Regions from separate parts of the Delftia sp. Cs1-4 genome, predicted to be linked through region 2. Evidence: riboswitches for the same ligand, from Rfam matches in the RefSeq annotation. Region 2 holds a riboswitch; each other region holds the start of a gene.
What was found. A riboswitch is a leader RNA that binds a small molecule or an ion and turns the genes downstream of it on or off. The one in region 2 is predicted to bind cobalamin.

Region 1 (7,508 bases), 2.5 Mb from region 2:
ATTCACCTGGGCCAGCGCCTGCCGCATGCAGGCGAGGTCCTCGGCGCTGTCGCCCGCCCAGGGGGACTGGTGGGGGATGCGGCCCATCATCACCGCCTCGCGCACGGTGAAATCAAAGCTCTGCGGCGCCTCCTGCGCCAGGACCGAGACCTGGGCCGCGAACTCGCGCGCCGTCATGTCCCGGATGTCGCGCTGGTCCAGCAGCACGCAGCCCGCGTCGGGGCGCAGCACGCGGTAGAGCATGCGCAGCAGGGTGGATTTGCCGCTGCCGTTGGGGCCGATGAGCCCCACGCATTCGCCGCTGTGCAGGGCGAGGCTGGCCTGGTCCACGATGCGCCGGGCGTCGGCACGCCGGGCATCGGCGCTCCAGCACAGGTCCTGGGCTTGCAGCTTCATGGGCCGCGCCCTCCCTGCACCGGCTGGCGCACCAGCATCCAGACGAAGAAGGGTCCGCCGATCAGCGAGGTGATCACGCCCACGGGCAGTTCCATGGGCGCAAAGGCCGTGCGCGCGACAAGATCCACCAGCACCAGCAGCAGGGCGCCGGCCAGGGCGGCCACGGGCAGCACGCGCCGGTGGTCCGTGCCCACCAGCATGCGCGCGGCGTGCGGCACGATCAGCCCCACAAAGCCGATGGCGCCGCTGACCGCCACCATGGTGCCCGTGAGCAGCGACACCGCCAGGAACAGTGCGCGCCGCAGCCGTGCCGTGTCCACGCCCAGCGTGGCGGCGGCCTCGTCACCGGCCAGCAGGGCGTTGAGCGGGCGCGTCTGCAGCCCCAGCCAGAGCATTCCCGCGGCCAGCACGGCAGCGGGAATGCCCAGTTCCTCCCACTGCGTGCCGGCCAGGCTGCCCAGCGTCCAGGTCAGCAGGGCATTGGCCAGGTCGCGCTGGCCCGATGACAGAGTGATCAGGCTGGTCACGCCCGCCAGCACATAGCCGATGGCCACGCCACCCAGGATCAGCCGCGTGGCGTGGATGCGGCCCTGGGAGCGCGCCAGCAGGTAGACGGCGACGGTGGCCGCCAGCGCCCCGGCAAAGGCCCCGGCCGTGAGGGCGTACATGCCGGCCGAGGCCAGCGCACCGAAGGCCAGCACGGCCACCGCGCCCACCGACGCGCCCGAGGACACGCCCAGCAGATAGGGATCGGCCAGCGGATTGCGCACCATGGCCTGCATGATGGTGCCCACCACGGCAAGCCCCGCGCCCACCAGGGCCGCCAGCAGCACGCGCGGCATGCGGATCAGCCAGACGATCTGCTGGTGCTGCGGCGTGATGCCCTCCAGTGGCGGCGGCTGCATGCCCAGCACCTGCAGCAGCCGGCTCCAGGCAATGCGCCAGACCGTGCCCGCCGGCATGTCCACGGGCCCCCAGGTGATGGCCAGCGTCATCACCAGCAACAGGGCCGCGAACAGCAGCAGGCACCAGAGGCGGGCGGCGCCCGGGCGCCTGGGCCAGCGGGAGTCAGTTGGCCGCATGGCTGGGCGCCGGCATGCGGTCGGGGTGCAGGGCCTGCGCCAGGGCGCGGGTCCGCGCAATATTGCGCGGGCCGGGCGTGGCCTCGGCATAGGTCATCACGAAGAACCGCTTTTCGCGGATGGCATCAACGCCGGCCAGCTCGGGCTTGGCCAGCAGGAAGTCGATCTTGCCCTGCGCATGGGGCTGGCCGTAGTCGATGATGACGATCCACTGCGGATTGCGCTGCACCACGTCCTCCCAGTTGCCTGCAGGCCAGTTGCTGGGAATGTCGTCGAAGATGTTGCGCCCGCCCGCTTCCTCGATCATGGCCTGCGGCATGCCGTAGCGGCCCACGGTCACGGGGATGTCCTGGCCGCTGTCGTAGACGAAGACCGAAGGCCGCTGCCGCACGCCCTGCATGCGCTCGCGCAGGTCCTTCAGGTCGCGCTCCAGCCCCTGCGCCAGTTGCTCGGCATGGGCGTCGATGCGGAAGATGCGGCCCAGGTTGCGCAGGTCGGTCAGGCCGTCTTCCAGCGCCACCTGGCTGCGCGGCCCCACGCGGATGCACGATTCGGACAGCACATATGAGGCAATGCCGTGGCGCTGCAGCACCTCGGGCGTGATCTGGCCCTGGCGAAAACCGTAGCTCCAGCCTCCGAAGACGAAATCTGCCGAGGCGCCCAGGATGGCCTCCAGGTTCATCTCGCGCTCCGCCAGCCGCGGCACGCGGGCCAGCTGGGCCTGGAAGGCCGGGTCGATCTGCTTGGCCTGCGTGATACCGCTGTAGCCCACCAGCCGATCGCCCAGGCCCAGAAAGAGGAACATCTCGGTGATGTTCACGTCATGGGTCACGGCGCGCAGCGGTGCGCTGGCGTAGGTCACGGGGCTGCCGCAGACATTGACGGTCACGGCCGCCTGCGGTGCGGCAGCCGGTGCCGGCAGTTCACTGGTGGTGCCGGAATCGCTGCGCGAGCAGCCGGCCAGCAGCAGGGTGGCCGCCAGGGCGCCAGCGCACAGGCCGTGGAGACCGTGGAGGCTTTTGGAGCGCGCCATGGCCATCAGAACCGGATATGGGCCGCGATCTCGAAGCGGCGGCCTTGCCCGACCAGGAACTGGCTGCCGTAGCTCGATCCCACATAGACCCTGTCGGCCAGGTTGCGGCCGATCAGGCTCAGGGTGGTGCGCGGGTCCACCTGCCAGCTCAGCGCGGCGTCGGCCACGGTGTAGGCGGGCAGGTTCACGGTATTGGCGTTGTTGCCAAAGCGGTCACCCACGTAGCGCAGGCCCAGCGAGGCCTGCCAGGCGCCCACGCGGTAGTGGCCCCAAAGGTTGGCCGTGGTCTTGGCCACGTTCTGCGGACGGTTGCCTGCGCGGTTGCCGCCGGCCTCGATGAGCTTGTCGAACTGGGCGTCCACATAGGACAGATTGCCCTCCAGGCGCAGGGCGGGCGTGGCCTGGAAGGTGGCGGTGGCTTCCGCCCCGCGCGAGGACTGGCTGCCGCCCTGGATGGAGATGGCCGGCCGGTCCGGGTCGCGCGTGATGATGTCGTCCTTCTTGATGTCGAACACGGCCAGCGTCCACTCTCCGCGCCCGCCGGCCACCTGCTGCTTGATGCCGATCTCGGCCTGGCGGCCCTTGCTCAGCTTGTAAGCCGTGTTGGCCAGGTTCAGCGACACCAGGCTGTTGACGGGATCGTGTCCCGAGCTGATCTGCCCATAGACATGGGTGTTGCGGGCCAGCTCATAGGTCAGGCCCAGGCGCCAGGAGGTGGCGGCCAGCGTCTTGTTGAAATCCGTGCCGCCCACCAGCGAGTGGCTGGCAAAGTCGTAGACATCGCGGCGCAGGCCGGCCATGGCCAGCCAGCGGTTGCTGATGCGCCAGGCATCTTCCAGGTACAGGGCATGCTGGGTCACGCCGGTTTCTGTCTTGGCGGCGGTGAGATCGGGGCTGGCCCAGCTGCCATGCACGGGATCCCAGGCCGAGACCGTGGACGAGCCGCCATAGGGCGAGTTGTTGGACAGCCGCAGGTTGATGCGCGCGGCCTCCCAGCCCATGGCGATCTTGTGCGAGCCCCGGTCCACGTTCAGGCCCAGGCGGTTGCCGGTCTGCTCCAGGTCGTGCAGGATTTCCAGGTAGTCGGAGCGGCCCACGGTCCAGGTGGCGGGGTTGAGCGCGTAGGCCTCGATGTTGCGCCAGTGGCGGTCGGACTTCACGTGGTACAGCTCGTTGCGCACCGTCAGCCAGTCATTGGCCTTCCATTGCACCTTGGCGCGCAGGCGCTCGTCGGCATAGCGCAGCACGCTGTCTTCGGCGTTGTAGTTGCGGTCGCGCAGCGACTCCACCACCTTGCCGTCCAGGCCCGGCGTGCCCCAGTAGCGGCTGGGCTTTTGCACGCTGCGGTCGGCAATCAGGTCGATCTGCAGGTCGCTCGTGGGCTCCAAGCGCAGCGTGCTCATGAACTTGCCGTTGCGCGACTGGTCCAGATCGCGCTCGCCTGCGCTGCGTGCGGTGTAGCTGTCGATGCGGTAGCTGGCATAGGCGCCCAGGGCGCCGGTCACGCCCAGGCCCAGGCGCAGCGTGTCGTCCGTGCCCGCGCCCACCAGCACCTCGGCCGAGCTGGTGCGGCTGGGCTGCTTGCGGATGGCGTTGACCGTGGCGCCCATGGTGCCGCTGCCATACATCAGCGAGGCCGGGCCGCGCAGCACGTCGATGCGCTCGTAGCCCCAGCTGTCACCCGGATAGGCCGTGGTGCCGGCGGCCACGCCCAGCACCATGCCGTCTTCGGCCACGCCCACGGAGTTCACGCCCGCAAAGCCGCGGCTGCTGAAGGACAGGCCACCATTGCCCGGCGTGCTGCTGGAGGTCAGGCCCACGGTGCGCGTGACGGCGTCCACCAGGGCGTAGTCGCCGCGCTCCTGCATCTGCTCGGCAGAAACACCATCCACGCTGGCCGGCACTTCCTGGTTGGAGACGCCGGTATGGCTGGCAGAGCGCGCAGGCTGGGCCAGTTGCTGGCCGATGCGTTCGGCCTGGCCGGTGACCTGGACCTCGGGCAGGGCGGTTGATGGGGGCGTTGGGGTGGGGGTTTGTGTTTGAGCCTGCGCCGGCAGGCAGATGAAGGCGCAGGCCAGGGCCAGCGGGCTCAGCCGCACGGAAAGGGACTGGGCAGCGCGAGCGCTGGAAACCCTGGAAAAGGAAGAATGCATTTCGAACATCGGTCTTCGACCGTCTGATGCGAAAGCAAGGCACTGCCACCTCTCCAGCCAGCGTGGGAGGAAAGGGCGCAGGACGTTGCCATCCGCACCCCGCAGACAGTCAAGAAAACGCCTGCACAGCAGGCGAGAAACGCAGCAGGCCGGTCTCCGGGCTCACAAGCGGCGCAAGGACATGCCTTGCGCCCAGCGCCCCGTCTTCCCAATCCACCCGCGAAAAGCTGCATGTTGCAGACCACGCCATGAATCAGTGACAGCCTGTCATCGCCCCTCCGCAGGGTTGCGGAGACTGGCGGGACAGGCATGGAGCGCCTTGACTTGTTTACCGTTGCGGGGGCAGCCAAGGCCTGTGCCGGCAGCGCAAAAAGCATTTGCTGGCAGTCACCTTGTTCCCGTTTCATCCCCATGGCTGGCATGCGGACACCTGTTGCACGGATGCCTTTGCAGGCGCGGCATTATAGCCAGCGCTCTGTTTGCAGAGCCTTGGGCGCCTGGGGCACGTCGTGCAACAGCAGCTCCAGACCCAGCCACTCGCCACGGTGAACGCGGCTGATGGCATGCCGCAGGTGCACGCGGTAAAAGCCTGACGCACCGCGCACCGGGCGCGGCCCCGTGGCGATGATGGCCGCATCCCCCAGGCCCAGCGGCAGCACCATGGGGCGCGATTGCATGCGCGGGCGCTGCTCGGTCATCACGAATTCGCCGCCCTCGAAATCCTGGCCCGGCCGGGACAGCAGCAGCACCAGCTGCAGCGGAAACACCGCCGCACCTTCGCTGTATGAACGCAGCGGGGCATGACCCGCTTGCGGCACGCGCAGCAGATGTGGCTGTGGCTGTGACTGCGGCTGCGTCTGGCCTGCTTGCCTGCCCGCACGCATGAAATCCTCGAAGCAGCCCGGCAACTCAGGCTGCATGCCCATGTGTTCGCGCCAGCGGTTGGCCAGGGCCAGCAGATGCCCGTACAGCACCGGGCGCCATGCCTGCATGGAGGGCGGCAGGCCAGACGCGGCGGCCGCCTCGCGGGCCAAGGCGCGGCTTTCATCCGCAGTCAGCAGCTGCGGCAGCAGGGCATGGCCTTCGGCATCGAGCTCAGCGGCAATCCGCGCCCAATTCAGGCGCGCGAAGCGATCCTGGCTGTTGAGCCTATCCATTTCAGACCGTCCAACCATTCAGCCCGCCTTGCGAAAAGTGAGATTGATGCGCCGCCCGCCCAGCAGCGGGTGAGGCTGGTCCTTGAGCGGCAGCACGCCGTGATGGCGCAGCCGATCCACGCCGCCCCAGACCACCACGTCGCCATGCTGCAGCGGCACCCTGGCCGTGCTGTCCGCCCGCGCCAATCCTCCAAACAGAAAAGTGGCCGGCATGCCCAGGGACACCGAGACAATGGGCGCGCCCAGGTCGCGCTCGTCGCGGTCCTGGTGCAGGGAAAGCCGGGTGCCGGGCAGGTACTGGTTGATGAGGCAGGCATCGGGCACAAAACCTTCGAACCCCGCCGCAGCGGCCGCCTCGCCCGCCAGCCGGACAAACAGGGCCGGCATGGCGGGCCAGGGCTGGCCGCTGAGTGGGTCGATGGCGCTATAGCGGTAGCCGCGCCTGTCGCTGGTCCAGCCCAGCGCGCCGCAGTTGGTCATGGCCACCGACATGGTGAAGCCGCCCGGCGTGACCAGATGGCGCAGCGGCGCCCGCGCCGCAATGCCTTCGACCGCCTCCAGCAGCTGCGCGGCATGTGGCAGGGCATGGCCGCGCAGCACCACGGATTGGGGGCCTATGGATTCGGCCCCGGTGGGCTGTTCATCGGCGAAAAGATCCAGCGTGCTCATACCGGCCATCCATCAAAGTGCGTCATGAAAGATCAGCCCCACGGTATGGCGATGGCCGCTGTGGATGCGGCTGACCCCATGGCGCATGGCCACGCGGCGGTAGCCGGTGCGCCGCCCGGGCACGGGCCGGTGGCGCACGGCCAGGACCAGCGCATCGCCCTGGTCCAGTGCCATCACGTCGGCCCGCTGCCGGTCGCCATCGGCCTGGGTGATGACGAACTCGCCACCCGTGAAGTCCTGCCCGGGCCGCGACAGCAGCAGCACCACCTGCAGCGGAAACACATGCTCTCCATAGACATCCTGGTGCAGGCAGTTGTAGTCGCCCGCACCGTATTGAAGGATGAGCGGCGTGGGCCGCAACTGGCCCTGCGCGTGGCAGCGCGCCAGGAAGTCCTGCAGCCGGTCCGGATAGCGCACCTCCAGCCCCATGCGCTGGTTCCAGAGATTGGCCACCGGCGCCAGGCTCAGATACAGCTGCTCGCGCAGGCGCTGCAGCAGCGGTGGCAAGGGGTAGTCGAAATATTGGTACTCGCCGCGCCCGAAACCGTGGCGTGCCATGACGATGCGGGAGCGAAAGCCGTCCTCCCTTGCGTAAAGAGCGGCCAGGTCGCGGCACTGCTGCGCATCCAGCAGGCCGGGCAGGCGCGCGCAGCCTTGCTCATCGAGCTGGTGCTCCATCTGCGTCCAGTGGCAGGGCGGGGCGGATTCGCAAGCTTCGTTGTCGAAAAGACCGAGGTTGTGCATGGCGGGCTGGGTTGGCGGTATGGGCGCTGTGGGCAATTGCCGCAGTCTAGGGCGGCGCCGCAGCGCCTGCATCCCGCTTCTTGCAGTGGACAGAATGTCAACCGGTGGGAGCGCCTGCCAGCCGCGTGCTGGACAGGCCTGGGAGGGCCGGCTGGCGGCTGCAATTGAACAATCGCGGCATTCCTGCAAACGCCTCAGGCCCGCCATGTCCAGCAACGTCCATCACCTCTATCTGTTCTTCGATACGCCCCTGCAGCTGCGCCGCGTGCAACTG
Region 2 (7,508 bases):
CGCATCTGGGCGGCCTTGGCTTCCAGCTGGGCCTCGCGGATCTGGCGCTTTTTCTTTTCCACCGCCACGTCGGTATCGAGCTCGTTCTGGCGGATGGCGCGCTCGTTTTCCACGGCAGCCATGCGGCGGGCATAGACGGCGTCGTCCGCAGCCTTGAGGTTGGACTCGCGCGCCTCCGCCTCCAGGGCGCGGGCGATGTCGGGCGTGGGTTTGACGGCCATGACCGAGACGCCCAGGATCTCCAGCCCCAGCGCCTCGATCTCGGGCTGGGCGGCCAGCTCCTGCTGGGCCGTGCGCGCAATGAGTGCCGAGGAGCGCAGCGCCTGCTTGAGGTCCAGCGCCTGCACGGCCTGCTGGATGATGACCTCGACCTGCATGGTCACGCGGTCGCCCAGGCGCTGCGGGTCTTCGGACAGGTATTTCTGGCCGTCGCGCGCCAGGGAGAAGTCCATCAGCATGGCGGTCTGGCGCGGTGTGCTGATGCGGTAGGTGACCTGGCCCTGCACGGTGACGCTCTGGAAGTCGGCCGTCACCAGCTCCAGCATGAAGTGGCAGTCCTGGCTGCCCACGGGCACCGCGACCAGGGTGGTGGTGGGCGCGTAGTAGAAGAAGGACTGGCCCGCACCCTCGCGCACCACCTTGCCGGCGCGGAACTGCATGAGGTGGACCGTGGGTTGGGACTTGATGAAACGGATGCCGAACATGGTGCTTCTCCTTTAAGTTGCTCTGTGCAACTTGTATGGGTTGCATAGTGCAACTTAAAATCCGGCACGTCAAGCACAATCCATCCCATGGCTGAAAAAAATTCCCCATCCCCGCAGGGCGCGCTGGACTTCCCGCGCCCGTTCACCACGGTGGACGTGGTCATCTTCACGGTGGTCGACGATGCCCTGCAGGTGCTGCTGGTGCAGCGCCCCGCGGCGGGCAGCGAGCCCTTCCCGGGGCTGTGGGCGCTGCCCGGCGGCTTTGTGGATGTGCGCCAGGACGCGGACCTGCTGGCCTGCGCGCGGCGCAAGCTGCTGGACAAGACGGGTGTGGACAGCCCCTACCTGGAGCAGCTGGGAAGCTGGGGCGGCGCGGCGCGCGACCCGCGTGGCTGGTCGGCCACGCATGTGTATTTCGCGCTGATCCCGGGGCACGACCTGATCCTGGCCAAGGGCGCGAATGCGGCCGATGTGTCGTGGTTTGCCGTCGATGAACTGCTGCGCGAGCCTGCGCTGGCCTTCGACCACGGCGAGATCCTGCGCGCAGCGGTGGAGCGGCTGCGGGGCAAGGTGGAATACACCTCGCTGCCGGCCTTTCTGCTGCCCGAGCCTTTCACGCTGCCGCAGCTGCAGCAGGCCTACGAAGTGGTGCTGGGCCGCCCCGTGGACAAGAGCGGTTTTCGCACGCGCATGATGGCGGCCGGCTTTCTGGTCGAGGCAGGCCAGGTGGAGGGCACGTCACGCCGCCCCGCCATGGGCTACCGCCTGGCCGACCGCAGCGCGCCCGTGGTGTTTCCGCGCACCTTCAGCCCGCGCGGGTGAGGGCGGCCTTCGATCAGGACCAGGATCAGGCGCCCAGCAGGCTGCAAAAGCGCTGCATGTCCACATTGCCGCCGCTGAGGATGATGCCCACACGCCGTCCGTGCAGCTCCTCGCCTTTCTGGCGCGCGGCGGCCAGGCCCAGGCAGCCGGTGGGCTCGACCACGAGCTTCATGCGTGTGGCCAGGAAGCCCATGGCGTCGACCAGCTCGGCATCGCTGGCGGTGAGGATGTCGGTCACGTCGCGCTGGATGATGGGGAAGGTGATGCCGCCCAGGTGCTGGGTCTGGGCGCCGTCGGCAATGGTCTTGGGCGTTTCGATGTGGACGATGCGGCCCGCGCGCAGCGACTGCTGGCCGTCGTTGCCGGCCTCGGGTTCCACGCCGTAGAGCGCGCAGTCGGGGCTGAGCGCGCGGGTGGACAGGGCGGTGCCCGACAGCAGGCCGCCGCCGCCCAGCGGCACGAAGAGGGCGTCCAGCGGGCCGGTTTCCTCGAACAGTTCCTTGGCGGCCGTGCCCTGGCCGGCCAGCACGTCGGCATGGTCGTAGGGCGGGATCAGGGTCAGGCCGTGGCGCTCGGCCAGGTCGCGGCCGATCTGCTCGCGGTCTTCGATATAGCGGTCGTAGACCACCACCTGGCCGCCATAGCCCTTGGTGGCCGCCACCTTGGCGGCGGGCGCGTCATGCGGCATGACGATGGTGGCGGGAATCTCCAGCAGCCGCGCTGCCAGTGCAATGGCCTGGGCGTGGTTGCCCGAGGAAAACGCCACCACGCCGGCCTTGCGCTGCGCCGGGCTGAAGCGCGACAGGGCGTTGAAGGCGCCGCGGAACTTGAAGGCGCCCATGCGCTGCAGGTTCTCGCACTTGAGAAAGACGCGGGCGCCCAGCGCCTCGTCCAGCGTGCGCGAGGTGAGCACGGGCGTGCGGTGGGCATGGCCCTGGATGCGTTGGGCCGCTGCGGCCACGTCGTCATAGGTGGGAAGGCTTGTCATCGGTACGGGAGAGAAGGGGTTGCAGACCGGCGGGGTGCCGGGAGCTATTTGGCGTAGCTGTAGACCGTGGCGCGCGACACGCCCAGGTGGGCGGCAATGGTCTCCATGGAGCGGCGCACATCGAGCAGGCCGGCGCCCTTGAGTTCGCGGACCAGGGCGCGGCGCTCCTCGGGCTTGAGGGCGCGCGGCGTGGTTGCCAGGCGGGCCGCGAACTGATCGATGCGGGCACGCACCGTGTCGGCGCCTGCGCCGGCGCCCGTGGGGTCCAGCATTTCGCGCGCGGGGGTGTCGCCGCTGACGGCGGCAAAGCGGTTGAGCATGCCCTGGAAGCCCTGGAACATCGTCAGGTCCACATTCATGCACAGGGCGGCGATGTAGCGGCCCTCGGAGTCGCGGATGCCGATGGACGTGCTCTTGGCCTGGCGGCCATCGGCGAACTGGTTGGGGTAGTTGGCGATGACCTGCTCGTAGCCGGGGTCGAGGATGCGGGCCAGGCCCAGCTCCGTCGCGCCCTGGCCCACTTCGCGGCCCGACAGGTTGTTGTGGATGGCCAGCACCGCATGGGACGGGTCGAGCAGGTCATGCACCACCACCTCGCAGAACGGGGCAAAGGTCTGGCCCAGGCCTTCTGCGATCTGGGCCAGCTGGTCCAGAAGCTGGCGCTGTTCAGGGGTTCGTTGGGTCATATTGGACATTTTGTTTTGAATTGGACAAAATGTCAAAATCCAGACGACTTCTCTGCGCTTTCCACCATGTTCGACACCCTTGTAGACCTGTTGCAATCCCAGGGCGCGCGTTTTCGCGTGCTGGAACATCCGGCCGAAGGCCGCTCTGACCTGGTCGCCGAAATCCGGGGCACCGCCCCCGGCCAAGGCGCCAAGGCCATGCTCTGCAAGAGCCGCGATGCGGCCGGTGCGGGCGATCCCCAGCTGTTCCTGGCCGTGCTGCCCGGCGACCGCAAGCTGGACTTCAAGCGCCTGGCCCAGGCCGTGGGCGTGCGCAAGGCCACGCTGGCCTCGCCCGAGGAGGCCCAGGCCGCCACGGGCTGCGTGATGGGATCGGTGCCGCCGTTCTCCTTCAACCCGCAGGTGCGCCTGGTGGTGGACCCGGCTCTGGTAGAGCGCTTTGGCGAGATCGCCTTCAACGCGGGCCGGCTGGACCGCTCCATCGTGCTGGACTCGGCCGACTATGTGCGCATTGCCCGGCCCGCGCTGCACAGCCTGAGCGGGGAGGGTGCCGATTGACCATGGATTGACCCTGGCGCGGGGCTGCGCCCACAATCGTCGGCAACGTCCACATCTCCTTGCCTGACCATGTCCACCCCTGCGAAGCAGCACCCTGACCGGCCCGATGCGGCCGGCTTTGTGCGTGCGGCGCTGGCTGCTGCCCTGGCCCAGGTGCAGTCGCATCTGGCGGTCTTGGAGGGCGGTGGCAGCGATGCCGAGACCATTCACCAGCTGCGCGTGGCCCTGCGGCGCCTGCGCACCGTGCTGCGCGAATGCGCGGGGCTGGCGCCCGGCATGCGCGCCGAATGGGATGACCCCCTGGCCCAGGCCTTTACGCAACTGGGCACGCTGCGCGATGCCGATACGCTGGCCGATGTGGTGCGCCCGCTGCTGCAGGCCGCCCATGCGCCCCTGTGCGACTGGCAGGCGCCGCAGGCCGTGCAGGCGGATGCAGCCGCTGCCGTGCGCGAGCCGCCGTTCCTGCAGGCGCTGGCCGAGATCCAGGCGCTGGCGCAGGCGCCGCAGGCAGAGCCATCGGCCCGTTTTGCCCACCTGTCCGCCACAGGCACGCGCAAGTACCTGGCACGGCGGCTGGCGCGCCTGCACCGCCAGGTGCTGCGCGACGGCCGGCACTTCGACCGCCTGCCGCTGGCGCAGCAGCACCGCGTGCGCAAGCGGCTCAAGCGCCTGCGCTACCTGGCGGACTTTGCGCGGGAATTCGCGCCCGGAATGTGGCCCGGCAAAAAGGGCCGGCGCTTTGCCGAGGCGCTGGTGCCCGCCCAGGACGCGCTGGGCCTGCACAACGACATGGCCGTGGCGGCCGAGCATTTCCATGCCGAGGCCGCGCGCGACCCGCGCGCCTGGTTCGCGGCCGGCTACCTGCAGGCCCGCCTGGCTACCAGCGCGCGCAGCAGCCGCCGCGCGCTGCGTGCGCTGGCCCGCGTGCCGGGCTTCTGGGCTGGGCGATAATCCGCCGCTGGCGCACCGCCGCAGCCCCTGGGCCGTGGCGGTGCGCTGTTGCTGAAGGTGCCCCATGCCGTTCACCGGCCAGGGGTTCAACGGGAAGCAGGTGCGCGATGCCATCGAGGTGGCCGCTCGCAATGCCTGCGCTGCCCCCGCAACGGTCAGCGGAATACAACTCCCCACGCTGGCGCGCCACCCACCGGTTGCGCGCCGCAAGCCACTGTGTCTGGACGGACATGGGAAGGCGGGGATGCCTGCTGCAGCGCGCCCACGATGCGCGCCGCAGCGTTCCGCAAGCCCGGATACCGGCCTTCTGCACTGCTTTCGGACGCCGCGGGAGTGCGCCTGTCCGGTCCGGCCCCAGCCTGCGCTGCCGTGGCCGGCTCCGGCGTGCGCGCCGTGCGGCGTGGTTCAGACGATAGGCCCCACGGGTGACTGGGGCAGTTGGATTCAACGCATGCGCTTCGCTTCTTTGGCCGCCGATTGTTCCGGCCCCTTTCCCCTTCTTCCCTTCCTGCGCCCGGCCACCGCTGCGGCCGTGCTGGCCTGCTGCGCCGCAGCGGCCGGCGCCGCACAGGAACCGACGGCCGGCAAAACCGGTGCATCCGCCGACGACGCGCTGGACGCCGTCTTCGTGACCGCCACCGCGCGGCCCGAGGCGCGCAGCCGCATCGCGGGCACCACGCAGACCATCGACCGCGAGGCCATAGAGCGCTCCAGCGCGCGCTCGGTCACCGACCTGCTGGCCGAGAACGCCGTGGGCTTTCTCAGCGAATGGACGGCGGCCCAGACCTCGATGAACCTGCGCGGCGCCTCCACCGACGGCCAGGGGCGCGACTTCCGCAGCCAGGTGCTGGTGCTGGTCAACGGCCGGCGCGCGGGCACGGCCAACCTGTCCAAGCTCAGCCCCTCGGATGTGGAGCGCATCGAGATCGTGCGCGGCCCGTCCTCGGTGATCTACGGCAGCCAGGCCATGGGCGGGGTGGTCAACATCATCATGAAGACGGGGGCGACGGCGCCCGGCACGCGCGCCCAGGTCCAGGCCGGTTCATGGGACCTGTGGCGCACCGATGCGCAGACGGCCGGCGCCAATGACCGCTTCGACTGGTACTTCGGCGTGAGCGCAGGCGGGCGCGGCGACTACGAGTCGGGCGATGGCGGCACGCGCATGGAGAACACGGGCTGGAAGCGGCGCGGCGCCAGCGGCGCCCTGGGCTGGCAGCTGCACGAGCTGCACCGCGTGGAGCTGCAACTGCGCACGGACGGCATCTACAACGCGGGCTTTCGCGGATCGGGCGCCAACATCTACAGCCGAGACAACCGCAGCAACCGCTCGCTGGACCTGACCTACGAAGGTGCACTGCCCGACCAGCGCCTGAGCTGGACGACCCACCTCTACAGCCTGGTCGATACCGACGAGTTCAACTGGGCATCGCCCGTGATCCGCTCGGGCAACAGCGCGGTGCCCGGCACGGCGCGCGACTACAACCACCGCCAGCTGGACGCCACGGGCCTGCGTTTTCAGCCGCGCCTGCGTGTCAGCCAGACCAATGACCTGCTGATGGGCTTTGACTGGGAGCGCAGCAAGCTGCGCTCCGACCGCCTGCGCGTGGCCATGCCGGGCGGCCCGGCGGGCCAGGTTGCGCCCTACGACAACAACCAGACCGAGCAGGTGCACGCGCTGTACTTCGAGGACGCGCAGACCCTGTTCGACGATCGCCTCACGCTGCGTGCCGGCCTGCGCAAGACCTGGGGCACGACGCGCTTCGACGATACGCCCAACCTGGCGCTGGCCCAGGCCAGCACGCGCGACTACGACAACCACACCTGGTCGGCCGGCGCCACCTGGAAGGCCACGGACCGGCTCACGCTGCGCGCTGCGGCCTCCACGGGGTTCCGCGCGCCCACGGCCACGGAGCTGGCTTCGGACTTCACGGCCGTCGGCGGTGGCCGCACCTTCGGCAATCCCAACCTCAAGCCCGAGACCAGCCGCCAGATCGAGGTCGGCGCCGCGCTGCAGCAGCCCGGCTGGCGCGTGGATGCGGCCCTGTTCCAGAACACCATCAGCGACCGCATCATCACCGTCTCGCGCGGGGCGACGACCAACACCTCGGACTACGCCAACAACGCGGCCGACATCGTGGCGCGCGGCCTGGAAATGCAGGCCGACATGGACCTGGCGCGGGCGCTGAACCTGACGGGCCACCAGCTCAAGGCCTGGGCTGGCGGCTACTACCACTTCAGCATGCGGGACAAGGGATCGCCAGCGTCGGCCAATACCGACAAGGTGCAGCGCATGTACCGCTACGAGGCCTCGGCCGGCGTGCGCTACGGGCGCGGCAGCGGGCGGCTGCAGGGCGACTGGAGCCTGCAGCTGTCCACGCTGCTGCGCGGTCCCATGTGGTACGACACGGAAGAGGCGCTGCTCATCCCGCAGGGCGAGCCCAGCAGCACCTTCATCCACCGCAAGGGCGCCTTCACCATCTGGAACCTGCGGGCCGACTACCGCGTGTCGCCGGGCGTCAAGCTGTTCGCAGCCGTCAACAACCTGTTCGACCTGAACCGCCATCCCATCTTCATCGCGCTGGACCGCGCGCCCTGCATCGCCAACCCGGCGTACCAGAACGGCGGCTGCGGAACGTCGATGGCGGGGCGCGAACTCATGGTCGGCCTCCAGGCGGAGTTTTGAGGACCACGGCATGAGGCAATCCAGCACCACGCGCCGCCAGTTGCTGCGCCAGGGCGCGGCAGCGGCCCTGGCCTGCGGCCTGCCCGCGGCATGGGCCGACACCGTCGCTGCAGGCG
Region 3 (7,508 bases), 2.5 Mb from region 2:
GCTTCGGCCTCCGACTTTTCTATGCCAAGAGGCAGCGCCTCCAGCAAGGTGAACCGGAATTCGCTGTCACAACCCGGTGCTTCATGCAGTCGCCGGCTCAACTCCAGGTTGTCGCCATGCCCGGTGTTGGCATAGTCGCGCCAACGCTGCCAAACGCCACAAGCGCCGCTGGCAGAGCCGACATACTGGTGGCCTGTGAATTCATCCGTTATCAGATAGATGCCGCAGACATTGCCAAGTGCCTGCTGCCAAGCCACATCCTGCATTGCAAGCCTCAGTTCCGCCATGATCAGGCTGGTGCTGCTCAGGGCCCTGAAGGGCACCGGAGGCACGGGGGATAGCGCAATGGGATAGTTGTTTTCCTGGCGAAGGACCCGGCGCCAACTCACGGCGGGCTCGCCCCAACGGATCTCCAGTTTGAGCCGCAGATCCGACATCACATCGATTTCGTCCAGCTCGTGATACCAGTGGCCTGCTCGCTCGTCATGCAGATCGAAACTTCCCTGCAAGCGTCCTGCCTCAATGGCTTGCATTGCAGGCATGACCTCCTTCACCCGCCAGATACCGAGCAGCAACGCATGGCCTGGCCGGTGCCCAAAGAAGCCAATCACCAACGAGCCGACTGGATGCTTGTGGTCTTGCCGAGACTGATAGAGCGTCAAAGCACGTGTCCCCACATAGCGTTGTACCGGATAGTCTCCTGCCGTGTGGCGCATGAGCGTGACCTGTTGGGCGGCGGGGTCAAGCGAATGAAAAGCAAGCAGTTGGTAAAGCTGAGTGGCTGGGAGGTTCATGGGTGGAATTGATCTGCAGCGATGCCGAGCAAAATAGCACGGCTGGCCTCTCAGGGCGAAGCCATGTGGACGGGCTGAAGCACGTTCTTTGGGCTGTGGCGGAAAGCGAGGACCTTTGGAAGTTGGTGGGCACGGTATTTGCAGGTGTTGCCACTGAAAGCTGCGGGTGGCGCGCAGTGCGGAGGGTCGCATTCATAGCTTCACATCTGGCGCGATGGGATAGCCGTTGGGCGCAAGAGCTTATCGTGTCGCGAAGGCCAATTCGGTTCCGGCTTGCCGCAGAAAAATGATCAACGCAGAGCCGCGTGCCTGATCAAAGACCGATACATGCTTGGCTCACAAAGCGCGTCCTGTTCTTCTCCGTGATCGCGCGCGCTGCTCGGCATGGATACCCCGTGTTGCATCGGCCTGGCGAAGCAGTCCTAAGCTTCCAAGCTGCGAACGAATTCGCTCCCCACTTCGACTCCTAGAAGAGAGTCCACGGCCGCCACCCGCTTCAGCGCTTCGTCGGCGCTGAAGCCATTTCCCTCCAGCACGGCCAATGCATCGTTGTGCAGGGCATAGGCCAGGTGCGCTGCGATCCGTACGCTCGGATCCGCATCCACGTTGCTCCCCAGATATCCGCTAAGGAGAAGACGGATCTCGTATATGGCTTTCGCCAGGATTTTTGACTCATTGGTGCGCATGGGATGGTCCTGCCATGAATACTGGCGACTGTGTGCCGGAACCATGAATGTACGTACTTGGGCCATCTACGGCCCGGCGTGATGGCGGGCATCAAGGCAAATTGCGCCGTACTTTGCGACACAATCCGCCTCTTGAATACCTCTGAAGGAGATGGCCTGTGCCAGCGCCCCGCCATTGGATCGAATTCGTTGAGGACTGGCGTTCCGAACCCATGGCCTACTAGGTGCATGCCGAGCAAGAGGTTGGGCTCTGGTGCCGCGCCAGCCGTTACCTGCCCTCGGCACCTGCTCACATTCCCCACAAGGGCTTTGCCGTTCTCCCATCACCAACACCCAGGAGCTTCAATGATTATCACCACCACCCCCCAGATCGAAGGCCGCCGCATCACCCGCTACTGCGGCGTGGTCGCGGGCGAGGCGATTTTGGGCGCCAATGTGTTCAAGGATTTGTTTGCCGGGCTGCGCGACATCGTGGGCGGGCGGTCGGCCACCTATGAGCGCGAGTTGCAGCGGGCGCGCGAGATTGCGCTCAAGGAGCTGGAGGAACGCGCCCAGGAACTGGGCGCCAATGCCGTGGTGGGGGTGGACCTGGATTACGAGGTGCTGGGCCAGGGCAACGGCATGTTGATGGTGTCTGCCAGCGGCACGGCCGTGGTGCTGGAGTAGGCAAGTCATCGGGCAAGCAGGCCAAGCGGGTCAAGCGGGCCAATCAGGCCAGAGAAGTCAACGCGGCGCTGTGCCCGGCATCTGCAGGCAGCGGGCCAGCGCCCGCGCCGCCTCGCCCAGGCGCGGGCCGGGTCGGGAGACCACGTCCGTCTCGACCAGGTCCAATGCGCAGATGCGGCCCGAGCGCACGGCGGGCATGCGGCTCCAGCCGGGGCGGGTGGCAAAGCTGGCCGATGGCGTCTGCGGCGTGTGGATGATGAGTTCGGGCTGCTGGCGCAGCACGTATTCGGGCGTGATGCGGGGGAAGGGACCCAGGTTCTGCGGCAGCACATTGCGCGCGCCCAGGCGCTGCAGCAACTGGCCTATGAAGGAGTCCGGCCCCGCCACATAAGGCGTGGCGTCCACTTCGAAATACACCTTCTGCCCGGCGGGCGCATGCGCAGCCAGCGCCTTGGCCTGCTGGTCCACCTCGGCCTGCATGCGCGCCAGCAAGGCGTTGGCGCGCTGCACCTGCAGTAACTCGTCGAGCTTGTGCAGCACCTGCTCCAGCTGCGCCATGTCATTGGCGTCCAGCGCCAGCACAGGAATGCCGAAGCGCTCCAGCTGTGCGATGACGGGTGCGGAATACGCCATCAGCACCACGTCGGGCCTGAGCCGCACGGTGGCCTCGACCAGCGGGGCAAAAGTGTGGCCCAGCTTGGGCAGGGCGGCCACGCGCGCCGGGTGGTTGGAGAATTCGTCCACGCCCACGATGCGCTCGCAGGCCTCCAGCGCGCACAGCGATTCGGTCAGCGAGGGCAGCAGCGAGACGATGCGCTGTGGCACCCGCTCCAGGCGCACCTGGCGCCCGCGCATGTCGGTGACGGTGTAGGCAGTGGTTGCCCCGCCCGTTCCCGCATCCGCCGCCTTTTGCGCAAAGGCGTTGCCCGCGCCGCCTGCGCAGGCCAGGGCGGCGGTCAGCAGCAGGATGCGGGGCGCGCGCGAAAGCAGGCGCAGAAGCAGGTGCATGGGGTCAGGGCAGAGGTGTCCAGCGCACGCTGACGAACACGGTGCGGCCTGCGTTGGCATAGCCGCGCGTGGGGGCGTAGTCGCGGTCGGCGATGTTGTTGACACGGGCCAGCAGCGTCCATTGCCTGGTCAGCTGGCGCTGGGCGTAGAGGTTGACCACGCCGTATCCCCCCAGCTTGAAGGTGTTCGCCTCGTCTGCGTAGCGGCCGCTGTACAGCTGCGCTTCGCCGCCCAGCGTCCAGCCGGCCGCCTGGGTGTCGGCGTTGAGCTTGAGCATTCGCTTGGAGCGGTAGGGCAGCAGCTTGCCGGTCTCCAGGTTCTCGGGGTTCATGAAGTCCAGCGAGGCACCCAGGTTGGCGCTGCCCAGGCGCGTGCTGCCCGCCAGCGTCAGGCCGGTGATCTCCACGCTCTGCCAGTTGCGGTAGCAGTTGCAGGGAAGGGCACTGTTCCAGTCGTAGGTGATGAGGTTCTTGAACTTGTTGCGGTAGACCACGGCCGAGAGGCGGTTGGCACCGGCCGCATAGTGCAGGCCGGTTTCCACGTTGGTGCTGCTTTCGGGCTTGAGGTCGGCCGCCGCCTGGCCCGTGAAGCGTTCGTACAGCGTGGGCGTGCGGAAGGCCGTGCCGGCCGATGCTACCCAGCGCCAGCGCTCGTCGATCTGCAGGCCGTAGCCCAGGCCGCCCGTGGTCTTGTTCTGCTGGTCGCGCACCTGGTCGTGGCGCAGGTTGGCGTCGAACTGGTGGCGTCCCTCCGTCAGGCGCCAGCCGGTCGACAGGGAGTTCTGCACGCGCCGGCTGTCGGTGTTCTGCGTCCAGGCGTATTGCGTGTCCAGCTTGTCCTCGCGGCGCTCCAGGTCGATGTTGAAACGGTGCTGGCCCAGCGTGAACAGGTTCTGCAGCAGGTAGTTGGTGGAGCGGCCCTTGGCGCTTTCGGGCGACTGGGTGTGGCGGTCGCTTTGGCTGTCGGTATGGGAGATCTGGACCACGCTCTTGTAGAGGGCGTTCCAGCCGGCCTGCCAGCGCAGGCTGCCGGTGGTGTTCTTGACCACGTCGTAGTCGTCGAACGGCGGCGGGCTCTGGTCGTAGTGCGTGCGCAGGCGGCTGTGCAGCAGGCTGGCGTCGATCTGGTGGATGCCCGTTTTGTAGCCCGCGTTCAGGCCCAGCGAGGTGTTGCTGTAGCCATCCTTGTCCGGATTGGGCGAGAAGGTGTTGCCGGGGTAGACGTCAAAGCCGTCACTGCGCTCGTCCGCCAGGTTCAGACCGTAGGTGAAGCCGTTGGCTCCGCCCTGAAATCCCGTGGCCAGCTTGCTGGTGCCCTGGTTGCCTATGCCCGCCTCGGCATAGGCGCGGGTCTGGCCGTCCGCCCGCTTGGTGAAGATCTGGATCACGCCGCCCATGGCGTCTGAGCCATAGATGGCGGCGGCCGGGCCGCGCAGCACCTCGATGCGGTCAATCTGCGCCAGCGGCAGGGTGGACCAGACCGCGCCGCCCTGCAGCTCCTGCGAGCTGTAGCGCACGCCGTCGATGAACACGGCAGTGTGCTGGTTGCTGGTGCCGCGCAGGTAGACCGAGGTGACCTGGCCCGGCCCGCCATTGCGGTTGATCTGCACGCCCGGCACCTGCACCAGCAGGTCGGCCACGCCCGTGGCGCCGCTGCGGGCAATGGTCTCGGCGTCGATCACGGTCATGTCGGCCGTGACGGTGCGCAGGGACTGCTCGCTGCGCGAGGCGGTGACGACCACGGTATCGAGCTGGGAGGCCTGTGCGCGCTGCGCCTGTTGTGCCTGTTGTACCTGTGCTTGGGCCTGGCAGGCCAGCAGCGAGGCCGCAGCCAGGGCGGACAAGGTGCGCAGTACGGGGAACGCCGAAGGCGAGCGAAGAGCGGCGCCAGGGGCGCGCGCGAGGGCGAGGGTGTGCATGGATGCGAGCCAGTTGCGCGCCAGCGACCCCGCCGGCACGGAAACCAAAAAGACCGGCTGCGCTGCATGCGCGGCCGGCCGCCTGTTGGCCGGTATCCAGACTGGTGACGCACTCGCCAAGGCCTTCCCGGGCTCAGGGCCCAGTGGCACGGGTTTGGCGGGGGCCGGTGCAATGCACGCGGCGTTTCACTCACTGTTGCGGGGGCAGTACATGCGGGCGGCTTTATCTGGCCGCCCCATGTTTCCCGTTTAACCGCAGCCCCTGGGGCTGCTGGCACCAACGGCGGCGATTGTACGGCGGGGCGTTCAGTACCGATGTAAAGCTTGCTTGACATGTCCGCGGATGGCATCGCACAATGTCAAGCATCCTTTACACATTGCGAGAGACTTCCATGAATCAAACAACCGTCACCAACCGCCGCTACCAGAAGGAGCTGGGATTTGCGCTGCTGCTCTACATGGCGCTGCTTGTGGGGGCGCTTTTGCTCAGCGCCGACATGCAGGCCGGGGCCCTGCGCACGGCGCTGCTGCTGAGCCCCATGCTGGCGTTTGCGCTGGCCGTGCGGGCCATCGTGCGCCTGGTGCGCGATACCGACGAGTTCCTGCGCAAGTCCATGCTGGAGCAGCTGGCGATTGCGGCGGCGGGTACGGCCGGCATCACCTTCACCTACGGATTCCTGGAAATGGCAGGTTTTCCCAAGCTCAGCATGTTCATGGTGTGGCCCTTGATGGGTGCGCTATGGGTGGCTGCCTCGGTGGCCCACTGGCTGCGCAGCCGATGAGCTGTTCCGCCAAAGTGCCCCTCCCATGAAAAACACCATCCGTGAACTGCGCGCCGAGCGCGGCTGGAGCCAGGCTGCGCTGGCGGACCTGCTGGGCGTGTCGCGCCAGACCGTCAATGCCATAGAGACGGGCCGCTACGACCCCAGCCTGCCGCTGGCATTCGCCATTGCCCGGGTGTTCGAGACCCGGATCGAGGCGATCTTCCAGGAGGGTTGAGCGCAGGGCTCAGGCCACGATCATGACCAGCAGCACCAGGCCCAGCAGGGCCAAGTAGGCCTTGGCATGCAGGGCATCGGGAATGCGGCCGATCAGCGGTGCCGCCAGCCTGATGCCGGTCCACGATCCGGCCGTCAGAAGCGCAAAGGCCTGCAGGTCCACATAGCCCACATGCCAGGGGCCCAGCCCCACGCCCCGCGATGCCAGCATGTAGGCAGCGGTGCCCGCCACGGCCATGGGCAGGGACAGCGGGCTGGCCATGGCCGTGGCGGCCGCCATGCTGGCGCCGCGCCGGCGCATCAGCGGCACGGTCATCACGCTGCCGCCCACGCCCAGAAAGGCTGCGATCGCACCAATGGCCAGGCCCGCCGTGGCCGCCGCCCGCCGGCCCATGGGCTGCATGCCGGCGGCGGTGCCGTGCACGAAGCCTGGGCGCAGCAGCGCGTCGGCGATGGTCAGGGCCAGGTAGGCGATGAAGGCCCAGCGCACCCATTCCCCGCTGATCCAGGTGGCGGCCGCCGCGCCCGCCACGGCGCCGGCCGCGATGAAGCCAGCCAGTGGCCGCACCTGATCCCAGGGCAGGGCGCCCGCGCGGTGCTGGCGCAGCGTGGCCATGGAAGCGCCAAAAATCATCACGCAGGTGGAGGTGGCCACGGCAATGTGCATGGCAGCCTGGCCAACGGCGGAGTCCGCGCCGTGGATGGAGGTCAGCAGCGCATAAAGCAGCGGAACGGCCACGAAGCCGCCGCCAAAGCCGAAGAGCACGGTGGTCACGCCGGCAAGCACACCGAAAGCCAGCAGCAGGAGAGGGAACACAGACAGTCCTTTGGAAAAAACGAGCAAGGACTGAACCTTAGGATGCCACGGTTTGGCCTGCTTTCGCGGATAGGTCAATAATCCTCGAATTCCTGCCAAACCCTGTTGGCTGTTTTCCGGACATTCCCATGCTCAACATTCCGCTGCATTCCGTGGACGCCGTGGCGCGCGATGTGCTGGCCATCGGCACCGACTACACGCCTGGCACGCTGCTGCCCACGCACAGCCACCGGCGTGCCCAGTTTCTCTACGGGATGAGCGGGCTGATGGAAGTGGAAACCGACGACGGCGCCTGGACCATCCCGCCTTACAGCGGCGTGTGGATTCCGGCCAGCAAGCCGCACAGCGTGCGCATGCAGGGCGTGAGCACGCGCAGCCTGTACATCGAACCGGCTGCTGCGCCCCGCCCGGGTGTGCATTGCGAGGCCCTGGTCGTCACCCCGCTGCTGCACCAGTTGCTGCTGTCCTGCGCCGACCTGCCGGCGCTGTACGACGAAGCGGGCCGCGACGGCGCCCTGGTCACGCTGGTGCTGCACGAGCTGGCCTCGGCCCGCAGCCTGCCGCTGTTCGCGCCCATTCCCCGCGACGAAAAGCTGGCCGCCCTGTGCAAGCAGTTCCTGG

Region 1: another riboswitch for cobalamin. It lies ahead of DELCS14_RS15035 (TonB-dependent receptor); the one in region 2 lies ahead of DELCS14_RS04260 (TonB-dependent receptor).
Region 3: another riboswitch for cobalamin. It lies ahead of DELCS14_RS15330 (TonB-dependent receptor); the one in region 2 lies ahead of DELCS14_RS04260 (TonB-dependent receptor).

Annotation. Positions count from the first base shown of each region.
Region 1 is NC_015563.1:3,420,806-3,428,313, reverse strand. Features, by position in the region: gene DELCS14_RS15050 (ABC transporter ATP-binding protein) at 1-396, opposite strand, end outside; gene DELCS14_RS15045 (iron ABC transporter permease) at 393-1,478, opposite strand; gene DELCS14_RS15040 (ABC transporter substrate-binding protein) at 1,465-2,517, opposite strand; gene DELCS14_RS15035 (TonB-dependent receptor) at 2,517-4,673, opposite strand; cobalamin riboswitch at 4,794-5,113, opposite strand; gene DELCS14_RS15030 (2OG-Fe(II) oxygenase) at 5,126-5,821, opposite strand; gene alkB (DNA oxidative demethylase AlkB) at 5,840-6,490, opposite strand; gene DELCS14_RS15020 (2OG-Fe(II) oxygenase) at 6,503-7,234, opposite strand; gene DELCS14_RS15015 (hypothetical protein) at 7,440-7,508, shown strand, end outside.
Region 2 is NC_015563.1:950,862-958,369, forward strand. Features, by position in the region: gene DELCS14_RS04230 (SPFH domain-containing protein) at 1-704, opposite strand, end outside; gene DELCS14_RS04235 (NUDIX domain-containing protein) at 792-1,526, shown strand; gene DELCS14_RS04240 (threo-3-hydroxy-L-aspartate ammonia-lyase) at 1,552-2,514, opposite strand; gene DELCS14_RS04245 (helix-turn-helix transcriptional regulator) at 2,559-3,200, opposite strand; gene DELCS14_RS04250 (YbaK/prolyl-tRNA synthetase associated domain-containing protein) at 3,267-3,758, shown strand; gene DELCS14_RS04255 (CHAD domain-containing protein) at 3,828-4,709, shown strand; cobalamin riboswitch at 4,748-5,032, shown strand; gene DELCS14_RS04260 (TonB-dependent receptor) at 5,161-7,392, shown strand; gene DELCS14_RS04265 (ABC transporter substrate-binding protein) at 7,403-7,508, shown strand, end outside.
Region 3 is NC_015563.1:3,491,332-3,498,839, reverse strand. Features, by position in the region: gene DELCS14_RS29520 (GIY-YIG nuclease family protein) at 1-794, opposite strand, end outside; gene DELCS14_RS15345 (hypothetical protein) at 1,217-1,480, opposite strand; gene DELCS14_RS15340 (heavy metal-binding domain-containing protein) at 1,826-2,146, shown strand; gene DELCS14_RS15335 (helical backbone metal receptor) at 2,204-3,154, opposite strand; gene DELCS14_RS15330 (TonB-dependent receptor) at 3,159-5,072, opposite strand; cobalamin riboswitch at 5,142-5,369, opposite strand; gene DELCS14_RS15325 (hypothetical protein) at 5,465-5,854, shown strand; gene DELCS14_RS15320 (helix-turn-helix transcriptional regulator) at 5,880-6,071, shown strand; gene DELCS14_RS15315 (sulfite exporter TauE/SafE family protein) at 6,081-6,887, opposite strand; gene DELCS14_RS15310 (helix-turn-helix transcriptional regulator) at 7,016-7,508, shown strand, end outside.